2 regions of the Agrobacterium bohemicum genome follow, and region 1 is predicted to be linked to the other one. Evidence: predicted binding sites of a transcription regulator. Region 1 holds the regulator's gene; the other holds the start of a gene.
The links. Region 1 encodes PhoB, which activates phosphate uptake and scavenging genes when phosphate is short. Its sites were predicted from a motif close to TGTCATNNANCTGTCAT; they were not measured.
Positions count from the first base shown of each region.

Region 2: a site for PhoB is predicted at 2,111-2,127, ahead of ATO67_RS18690 (esterase-like activity of phytase family protein). Genes of this name have one in related genera too.

Region 1 covers NZ_KQ961028.1:241,433-246,911, reverse strand. Annotated here, with positions in the region: gene pstB (phosphate ABC transporter ATP-binding protein PstB) at 1-230, shown strand, start outside; gene phoU (phosphate signaling complex protein PhoU) at 314-1,030, shown strand; gene phoB (phosphate regulon transcriptional regulator PhoB) at 1,063-1,746, shown strand; gene ATO67_RS23110 (hypothetical protein) at 1,753-1,899, opposite strand; gene ATO67_RS11910 (cold-shock protein) at 2,478-2,687, shown strand; gene ATO67_RS11905 (hypothetical protein) at 2,918-3,139, shown strand; gene ATO67_RS11900 (DUF6481 family protein) at 3,176-3,565, shown strand; gene ATO67_RS11895 (GcrA family cell cycle regulator) at 3,945-4,475, opposite strand; gene ATO67_RS11890 (aspartate aminotransferase family protein) at 4,909-5,479, shown strand, end outside.
Region 2 covers NZ_KQ961034.1:155,859-161,337, forward strand. Annotated here, with positions in the region: gene lon (endopeptidase La) at 1-1,482, shown strand, start outside; gene hupB (DNA-binding protein HupB) at 1,666-1,959, shown strand; gene ATO67_RS18690 (esterase-like activity of phytase family protein) at 2,183-4,381, shown strand; gene ATO67_RS18695 (mandelate racemase/muconate lactonizing enzyme family protein) at 4,507-5,479, opposite strand, start outside.

The DNA of each region.
Region 1 (5,479 bases):
CGGCGCTGGACCCGATTGCGACTGCCAAGGTCGAGGAATTGATCCACGAGCTGCGCGCCAACTATACGATCGTTATCGTGACGCACTCTATGCAGCAGGCCGCCCGCGTATCTCAGCGCACGGCCATGTTCCACCTCGGCCATCTGGTGGAAGAAAATGACACCGACAAGATGTTCACCAACCCGGATGACCAGCGTACGCAGGACTACATCATGGGCCGCTTCGGCTGATCTGCCGTTGGTTCACAACATCAGCGCAAACCGCTTGAGCCCGGCTGGGCTTGCGGAATCGCACCGAAACTGGAGAGTAGAACATGCCGACCCACTCGCATATCATGTCCGCTTACGATGAAGAGCTGAAGTTCCTGACCCGCCGTATCGCCGAAATGGGCGGTCTGGCGGAGCAGATGTGCGCGGATGCCGTGCGCGCCCTCGTCAATTCCGACGCAGCCCTGGCCCAGAAGGTCATCTCGGATGACACGATCCTTGACAACGCCGAACGCGAAATCGGCGACAAGGCCATCGTCACCATTGCCAAGCGCCAGCCTATGGCAGCCGACCTTCGCGAAATCATTGGCTCGCTGCGCATCGCTGCCGATCTGGAGCGCGTCGGCGACCTCGGCAAGAACACGGCCAAGCGCGTTATAGCGGTTGCCGGAACCGGCGTTCCTCGCAAGCTGGCGCGCGGTCTCGAGCATCTGTCCGAACTGGCGCTGGTGCAGCTGAAAGACGTTCTGGACGTCTATTCCACCCGTTCGGCGGAAAAGGCACAGACCATCCGCGAGCGCGACGAGGAAATCGACGCGATGTACACCTCGCTGTTTCGCGAGTTGCTGACATATATGATGGAAGATCCGCGCAACATTACCACCTGCACGCATCTTCTGTTCTGTGCCAAGAACATAGAGCGTGTTGGCGATCATGCCACGAACATCGCGGAGACCATCTACTACATGGCCACCGGTAGCCAGCCGGAAGGCGAGCGTCCCAAGGACGACAGTTCCAACACGCTCGGTGCAGTAACCGAGTGAATTCCCTATAAGACTGGCGGAGTCCCTTAGCCATGGTGCCGAAAATAGCAGTTGTCGAAGATGAAGAGGCGTTGAGCGTTCTTCTTCGCTACAATCTGGAATCCGAAGGTTACGACGTGGACACGATCCCGCGTGGCGACGAAGCGGAAATCCGCTTGCAGGAGCGCACGCCGGATCTTTTGATCCTGGACTGGATGCTGCCGGGCGTTTCCGGCATCGAGCTTTGCCGCCGTCTGAGAATGCGTCCTGAAACCGAACGCCTCCCGATCATCATGTTGACGGCACGTGGTGAGGAAAGCGAACGTGTGCGTGGTCTGGCCACCGGTGCCGACGACTATGTGGTCAAGCCATTTTCAACGCCGGAACTGATGGCCCGCGTCAAGGCCATGCTGCGCCGCGCTCGTCCCGAAGTCCTGTCTTCGGTGCTGAAATGCGGGGATATCGAGTTGGACCGGGAAACCCACCGGGTTCACCGCAAGACCCGTGAAGTGCGGCTCGGACCAACCGAATTCCGCCTGCTGGAATTCCTGATGGTGTCTCCCGGTCGTGTTTTCTCGCGCTCTCAGCTTCTCGACGGCGTCTGGGGTCACGACATCTATGTGGATGAACGCACCGTGGACGTCCACGTCGGCCGCCTGCGCAAGGCGCTCAACTTCTCCAATATGCAGGATGTTATCCGCACCGTGCGCGGCGCGGGATACTCTATGGAAGCCTGATAGATATCAGACTTCCAGATTGATTGGGTAGCGCGCGTAAAGTCTTTCTTCTTGGCTCAGGCGCGCGCGCTGCAAAACTTCGACGTAGCGCTGTTTTGCTCGAATTCCATAACTCGTTTTCATCGCGCCCATCATTTCGATGTCCAGGTACATCCAGTTCCAACGAGATGGTAGGACACTTTTGCGGGACGTAAAGAGCGCTCCTTTTTGATTGCGTGCATCATAAGTTCTGTCGAATTCAACTCGAATGCGGCATCATCGATGTCCTCGGCTTCCCTGCGCCAGTATTCCTTGCCGCGCTCTTCACAGATGAGCCAATAGTGATTATTGGCCCACTCAACGTATACCCTTCCATCTCCACAAGACCGACGGGAGATGGATAGAAAAGGAGCTTCAATAACTTTGGACCATATGTCTGAGATATATTTTTCCAAGACGTCGATTGGGTCCAGGGGCACCTCTTTCTGATATAAAAGCCAACTGCCAGCATGCACCAAACGTACCCTTCGAGCAGCGCCATCGGTAGTCGATGTCATTATCTCAAAATTAAAGTTTGACTATCCGACGATAAACGTCTATCAATGTCATATCGATATTTTGCTTGCTGAGCTTTGGTTGCCGCGCGATTAGCACCGCGTTTTGAACTAACCCTTTCCTTCAAAAAAATCGCTATAATCGCACGCGGGACGCAAGTTCTGCGATCTATCTCTTATGCTTTGAAAGGGTTCATTATGACCACAGGCACAGTAAAATGGTTTAACTCCACCAAGGGCTTCGGCTTCATTCAGCCTGACAACGGCGGCACAGACGCATTCGTACACATCTCCGCTGTAGAGCGTGCAGGTATGCGCGAAATCGTTGAAGGCCAGAAGCTGAGCTACGACCTTGAGCGCGACAACAAGTCGGGCAAAATGTCTGCTTGCAACCTGCAGGCTGTATAATACGGACTCTGCTTTCCATTGACCACGGATGTACTGGCATTGTTGAAAGCATGAGACCAATCGAGGTCAGGCAGGTTGCCTGGCCTTTTTTTGTGCCGCTCGACGGCCAAACGCTTGAACGTATTGCATCGTCGAGATGCACGAATACGCTTCGAGCAATAAATCTGCGTATCGTCCTTTTTAAAAAATCGATTCCGATTTTCAGTGCGATGCGATAGGAAGGGAACTCCATGTCTGACGCTCACAGCAAATCTCGCAAGCAGGCCGAAATCGCTTTCGGCGCTACGCAATCGCAGTTTTTTGCACGCGGTCGTGCGGTTGATGAACTCAACTCCATTGCCCAGGCTCGCGACGAAAAGACCATCAGGCTGCGTGAAGCGCGCCTTGCGAAAGAACTTGACGACAGCATGAAACCCGCAGTCATCCCAACGAAACGCGCCAAAAAATCCTGACCCCGGTCGGCATGACGCATCAACTGGAATAGAGATTTGAGAAACACTAGAAATATCAAGAACAACGAAGTTTCCGAACGTCGCGGCGCCGCGGCCGACGCGAAGGCCGCTCTTTTGAAGGCCTATCGTGAAGCAAAGGAAGCTGCCGCACCGACACTCGAAGCCAAGCAGGCAGAGCAGATTGCTGTTGCCGAAGCACGCAGAGCGCGTCAGGCCGAAAGAGATGCGCAGAAGCGTGAAGAAAAACTTCGCCTCGAAGCTGAAGCTGCGCAACGCGAAGCCGAACTCGAAGCTGCCGCAAACGCTGAAGAAGACGCCCGCAAGGCGGCTGAAAAAAATCGTATTGCTCGCGTTGTCGAAGACGAAGCGGCCCGCAAGGCAGAACGCGATCGTCGTTATGCCAACCGCAAAGCCCGCCAAGGCTGATCCATTCGCCAAGATCCAGCAGCCGTTCAATCGAAGGGCTGCGATCTGGCGAGATGGATATAATCCAAAATCGTGCCTCCAAAGCACGTGACGCCCGCGGCTGAGTATCAGCAAGCAGGCTTGCGCCTTGCGCAAATCGTATTGGTGTTGCGCAGAAATTTCCCTCCATAAGTGGTCCGAACCATTCGCAAAGCATCCAATGTTTATGAGAGCTTTTGCAATCAAGATGTGAACGGCGGGGCGTGCGTTTAGCCGAGCGCAGAGATGTAGGTGCTGTTGGTGCGCTGAACTGCGGTGTCGACCATTCCGAAAATTCCAGGCAACAAAAAAGCGGGCCAATGACCCGCTTTTTTATATTCAGCAATGTGCGTGCGGCCTTTTAGGCTCTGCGACGCTCGCTCACTGGCTGGTAGGCCATCTTGGCGTGGAACTTGCAGTAAGGCGAGGACTCGTGGGACTCGCAACCGCAGAAGTGAAAATCATCCTTTAGCGGATCGCCCACTGGCCACTTGCATGTGCGCTCCGTTAGCTCAGTCAAGGTCAGACGAAGAGAGGTTGGCAGCGATGCGTTGCTGACGGGAACATACTCAAGAACCCGCGCTGTATCGGTGTCCATGTCGTCTTTCAACGCGGTCGAACCTGCAGTGCGGACGTTAGGGCGGGCAGCGGTTGGACGTGCCTGAAAATTTGCTGGACGCGGAGCTGTCGAGGCTGCTGGGCGCTTGGCTGCTGGACGTGTGGTTGCTACTGTCCCGCCAGCTTTCGCACGGCCTGGGAGATTCAAACGGTGCACTTTACCGATGACGGCGTTGCGGCTGACGCCACCGAGCTGCGCTGCGATCTGGCTGGCGCTCAGTCCTTCGGACCACAGGCGTTTCAGTCTTTCGACTCGTTCATCAGTCCAGTTCATGCCGTTTCTCCGCTCGTAGCGCAGGCAGAATCATCCCCGATGCCGTGGAGTGAACCACGCGCAGAGTATCCGCCAGATTGTAGGTGACTAGTTCCGCCGCTTGCAGTCTAGTAATTGAGAGTTAACCTAATCGTCGGCAGACTCCGTGACAAGAGTCGGGGGAATCATCTGGAATCGATTTCCCGGTTTTCCCCAACTTGCTTCGTTTCTGAGTCAGAAAGGCAACACTTTGTAGGTTGATAAAACGATTCTACCATCGCTTGAGAAAGCCAGCATATGTGGACATTTGTTGACATCGTCAAGGGAAGTGACAATAGTGCGCTCGACCTACCGAGAATATCCCAAGCCGCCGCGAGGCGGCATTTTTGATTTTCAGGCACGGGATGACCGATAAGCCCTATTGATAGCGCGTTTGCGCGGGAGTGCTGCAGCCATGGCCGACACCACGCCATTGTTCGATACGTTTTCCAGAGCCCCTTTGCGCTTCGAGCGCGGTGAGGGTGTATGGCTCGTGACGGAAAGCGGCGAGCGATATCTGGATTTCGGCGCAGGCGTTGCGGTGACCTCGGTCGGCCACAGCCATCCGCATATGGTGGAGGCTCTCAAAGGCCAGGCCGAGAAGGTCTGGCATCTCTCCAATCTTTATGAAGTGCCGGGTCAGGAAACGCTGGCCAAGCGGCTGACCGATGCAACTTTTGCGGATAAGGTGTTTTTTACCAATTCGGGTGCTGAGGCCTTGGAATGCGCGATCAAAACGGCGCGTCGTTACCATTATACCCACGGCAACCCGGAGAAGTTCCGTATCATTACCTTTGAAGGCGCGTTTCACGGGCGCACACTGGCCACCATTGCTGCCGGTGGCCAGCCGAAATACATCGAAGGTTTCGGCCCGAAGGTCGAAGGTTTCGATCAGGTACCATTCAATGATCTGGAAGCGCTGAAAGCGGCAATCGTTCCGGAAACTGCGGCGTTGCTCATAGAGCCTATTCAGGGTGAGGGCGGCG
Region 2 (5,479 bases), on a different contig from region 1:
ACAGACCTGAACGCCGCTGAGGCCGTTCTTGAGCTGGATCATTTCGGCCTCGACAAAGTCAAGGAACGCATTGTCGAATATCTGGCTGTGCAGGCCCGTGCGTCGAAAATTCGCGGCCCGATCCTTTGCCTCGTTGGTCCTCCAGGCGTTGGCAAGACCTCGCTTGCGAAGTCTATCGCCAAGGCAACGGGACGTGAATACGTGCGTATGGCGCTCGGCGGCGTCCGCGATGAGGCGGAAATCCGCGGCCATCGCCGGACCTACATCGGTTCCATGCCGGGCAAGATCGTTCAGTCGATGAAGAAGGCCAAGAAGTCCAATCCGCTCTTCCTGCTTGATGAAATCGACAAGATGGGCCAGGATTTCCGTGGCGATCCGTCATCTGCTCTGCTGGAGGTATTGGATCCGGAACAGAACTCCACATTCATGGACCACTATCTCGAAGTGGAATATGACCTGTCGGACGTGATGTTCGTCACCACCGCCAACACGCTGAACATTCCAGGCCCGTTAATGGACCGTATGGAAGTGATCCGCATCGCGGGTTACACGGAAGACGAAAAGCGCGAAATTGCCAAGCGTCACCTGCTGCCCAAGGCAATTAAGGAACACGCGTTGCGCCCGGAAGAGTTTTCCGTCAGCGACGATGCCCTGATGGCCATCAGCCAGCAATATACCCGTGAAGCCGGTGTTCGTAGCTTTGAGCGTGAGTTGATGAAACTCGCTCGCAAGGCCGTGACCGAAATCATCAAGGGTAAGTCGACGTCCGTTGCTGTTACCGCTGCAAACATCAACGATTACCTGGGCGTTCCAAGGTATCGTCACGGCGAAGCCGAGGGCGAAGATCAGGTTGGTGTCGTCACCGGTCTGGCATGGACGGAAGTTGGCGGCGAATTGCTGACAATCGAAGGTGTCATGATGCCGGGCAAGGGTCGTATGACCGTGACCGGTAACCTGAAGGAAGTGATGAAGGAATCCATTTCGGCAGCGGCGTCTTACGTTCGCTCGCGCGCCGTGGATTTCGGGATCGAACCGCCTCGTTTCGACAAGTCGGACATCCACGTTCACGTTCCCGAAGGTGCAACTCCGAAGGATGGTCCCTCCGCAGGTGTGGCCATGGCAACCGCCATCGTTTCGATCATGACCGGTATTCCGGTGGATAAGAATGTCGCGATGACAGGCGAAATTACCCTTCGCGGACGCGTTCTGCCCATCGGCGGTCTGAAGGAAAAGCTGTTGGCGGCTCTTCGCGGCGGCATCAAGAAGGTGCTGATCCCGGAAGAGAACGCCAAGGACTTGGCCGAGATTCCTGACAACGTAAAGAACGGTATGGAAATCATCCCGGTCTCCCGTATGGGTGAAGTTCTCAAACATGCGCTGGTGCGTATGCCGGAGCCGATCGAATGGGATGGGAGCATTGAGACGCCGGTTATTGCAACCGTTGAAGGCGTCGATGATACCGGTCAGACAATCGCGCATTGATAAACGACCGTTGATCGTGATGCTAAATTAGCACAAAATCGTTGAAAGGCTGGCAGAAATGCCAGCCTTTTTTGTGAAAAGAACTCTAGACCCCTTGTTTTTCAGGTCATTCCGGCGCTTTTGGGTGGCGGTGCGCGAATAGATAAGTATTCTGCGCCGATCCAATTTGAGTCGTTTCAAACCATTGAAAGGGGTGGAAACATGAACAAGAATGAGCTCGTTTCTGCAGTTGCCGAAAAGGCTGGTCTTACGAAGGCTGATGCCGCATCTGCGGTCGACGCAGTTTTCGAAACTGTACAGAACGAACTGAAGAGCGGTGGCGATATTCGTCTCGCTGGCTTCGGCAGCTTTACCGTTAGCCGTCGCGAAGCTTCCAAGGGTCGTAACCCCTCCACGGGTGCAGAAGTCGATATTCCGGCTCGCAACGTGCCAAAGTTCTCCGCAGGCAAGGGCCTGAAGGAAGCTGTTAACTCCTAAGTTTCAAAAGGCTGTTTGTCCGCGGCGGGCGAACGGTCTTGAGGTCTACGAGGAAACATTCGGCTGTTTGCGCAGTTTTGCGAAATAACGCCGAAGAAATGCAAAGGGCCCGGCTTCAAGCCGGGCTTTTTGTTTATCAGCATGTTCTCATTGTCATTTGCCTGTCACGTCCATGTCGCAAAAGCCCTCATATGCATTTTTCCAATGCACTGAAGGGGACACCATGACATTTCGTTTTTCGAGTGCTGCGCTGACTGCGGCGCTTTGCGCCTCCGTAGCCTTTCCTGCCGCCGCAGAGCAGGTCTTCAATCGTATCGCTTCTTTTCCCGTGGCCCTGAACCTTCCTTCCGACAAGGAAGAGAAGACGGTGACGTCTGCGGAGATTATCGCGGCCAGTGAAGACGGCAACACGCTGATTTATTCGGATAGCCCACTCGGCGGCATCGGCTTCATCGACATTAGCGATGCCAAGGCACCGAAAGCGCTGGGTGCATTGATGATGGACGGCGAGCCAACCTCGGTTGCGGTATCCGGAGGAAAAGTTTTGGCGGGCGTCAACACGTCTGAAAGCTTCGTGAAACCGTCCGGCAAGCTGGTCACTGTGGACATTGCCACGAAAAAGATCGAGGCAAGTTGTGAATTGGGCGGACAGCCGGACTCCGTTGCGGTTTCGCCGGACAAGAGCTTCATGGCAATTGCCATCGAAAACGAGCGGGATGAAGAGGTTAATGGCGGTGCGATTCCACAGATGCCAGCAGGTTTCCTCGTCACCATCGGCCTGAAGGATGGTGCACCGGATTGCTCGACGCTGAAGAAGATCGACGTGACCGGGCTTGCCGAAATTGCGCCGGAAGATCCTGAGCCGGAATTCGTTTCCATCAATGCCAACGGTGAGATTGCCCTGACGCTTCAGGAAAACAACCATATCGTCATCATCAATGGTAAAAGCGGGAAGGTAACGAACCATTTTTCCGCCGGTACGGTTGATTTGACGGGCATCGATACCAAAACAGATGGTCAGCTAAAATTCACCGATAAGCAGGATGCCCGCAAACGCGAGCCGGATGCCGTGAAATGGCTGGACAATGACCGCATTGTCATCGCCAACGAAGGCGACTGGGAAGGCGGCTCACGCGGCTTCACAATTTTCGACAAAACCGGCAAGCTTGTCTACGAGGCAGGCTCATCCTTCGAGCATGCTGTTGCGGCCATCGGCCACTATCCTGAAAAACGCTCCAAGGCCAAGGGCATCGAGCCTGAAGGTCTGGAAGTAGCGACATTCGGCAGCGATAAGTATGTCTTTGTTCTGGCCGAGCGCGCCTCTGTTGTGGGTGTTTACAAGGACACAGGCGGCGAGCCGCAGTTGATGCAGATTCTTCCTTCGGGCATTTCCCCTGAAGGAGCAGTCGCCATTCCATCGCGCAACCTCCTCGTCACGGCAAACGAAGCTGATCTCGTAGCAGACGGTGCAGCGCGCTCGCACGTCATGATCTATGAACGTTCGGAAGGGAAGGCGGCTTACCCGCAGCTGACGTCCGCGACTGTCGACGGTGCACCCATCGGTTGGGGCGCACTGTCCGGCCTCGTTGGAGATCCGGAAAAAGAAGGCATTCTCTATGCCATCTCCGACTCGGTCTATGGCAACCAGCCTTCGATCTACACCATCGACGCCAACCAGAAGCCTGCACTCATCACAAGCGTCCTGCGCGTGAAGCGTGATGGTCAGCCAGCGCAGAAGCTGGATATGGAAGGCATTACGCTGGATGGTAAGGGTGGCTTCTGGGTCGCGTCGGAGGGCAACAGCGAAAAGCTAGTCCCGCATGCGCTCTACAACGTCAATGCCAAGGGCGAGATCAAGACCGAAATCGCTCTTCCGAAAGAGCTGCTGGAAGGCGAAACCCGCTTTGGCTTCGAAGGCGTCACCATGATCGGCAAGGGCGATGACGCCACGCTGTGGATGGCCGTTCAGCGCGAATGGGGCAAGAACGAAAAAGGCATGGTCAAGCTGGTATCCTACAATCTGAAGTCCAAGGAGTGGGGCGCCGTGCACTACCCGCTGGACAAGACCAAGGATGGTTGGGTCGGTCTTTCAGAAATCACCGCCCACGGCGACAATGTCTACATTGTAGAGCGTGACAACCTGATTGGCGACAAGGCAAAGATCAAGAAGCTTTACAGCGTCGCGATTGAGGACCTGAAGCCAGGCAAAATCGGTGGCGAGCTGCCGCTGGTCAAGAAGACCGAAGTTCACGATTTCCTGCCAGACTTGAAGGCCCAGACAAACGGTTACGTTGTCGACAAGCTTGAAGGTTTTGCCTTCGACAAGTCCGGCAAGGCCTTTGCTGTGACCGACAATGACGGTGTTGACGACTCGTCTGGTGAGACTCTGTTCTTCCCGGTCGATCTGAAGGGTACGAACTGATTATGCTCTCTCTCCGTCATGCCGAGTGAACTTCGGGGTGACGGAGCGTGGAGCTGCCATCTAACAAAAGCCGGGCGTCATCACTGACGCCCGGCTTTTTTCATCACGAGCTCTTTAATCGAAGACTAGACGTCCTTCAAAGCATATTGCTCCAGCGCGTCCCGATTGATCTCAATGCCGAGCCCCGGTCCATCCGGTATTTGAACCACGCCATCGACATGATCCAGCGGGCTGGTCAGCACGGCTTGGCGATACGGGTTTTCCGTGCGGTCGAACTCCAGTATCGGCGGACGCGGAGCGCGCCGGGCTGGGTCTGGCGGCAGGTAGGCCATGAATTGCAAGGCGGCGGCAATGGCCACGCCGGTTCCCCAGACATGCGGAACGACGCGAACGCCATAGAGCGTTGCGAGGTCGGTGATGCGTTTGGTTTCGGAAAAGCCGCCGCTGCCTGCAAGATCGGGCTGGAGAATGTCCACAGCACGGCTTTCCAGCGGGGCGCGCATGCCGTAACGCCCGTGCCAGGTTTCGCCGCCGGCAACGGGAATGGGCTGACCGGCGCGAACAGCCTGATAGGCCTCCAATTGCTCCGGCACCACAGGCTCTTCGAACCAGTCGATGCCGAGTGGTGCCAGCGTGTTGCCCACTTCTACCGCTTCCAGCGCATCATAGCCGTGGTTGGCGTCGATCATGATCCGCACGTCCGGGCCGACCGCTTCGCGTGCGGCTTTTATGACAGCGATGTCTTCCGCCACATCGAAACCGATCTTGATCTTCACGGCATGGAAGCCTTGGCCAGCATAACCGGCAACTTCTGCCGCGACGTCGGAGACCGCGTCCACACCGTCCTTGCGAAAGGAGCCGGTTGCGTAGGCTTTGACGCTTTCGCGGAAGCGACCGCCCAGCAGCCGAGATATCGACGTGCCGAAACGCTTGCCCTTGATATCCCAAAGCGCGATGTCGATACCGCTGAGCGCTGTCATCGTCAGTCCGCGCTGGCCCTGATCTCTGAGGACGTTGTAGAGCTGATGCCAGATGATCTCGATATCGAGCGGGTCTTTACCCAGGAGGTGAGGCGTATAGGCTGCCACCACGGCCGCG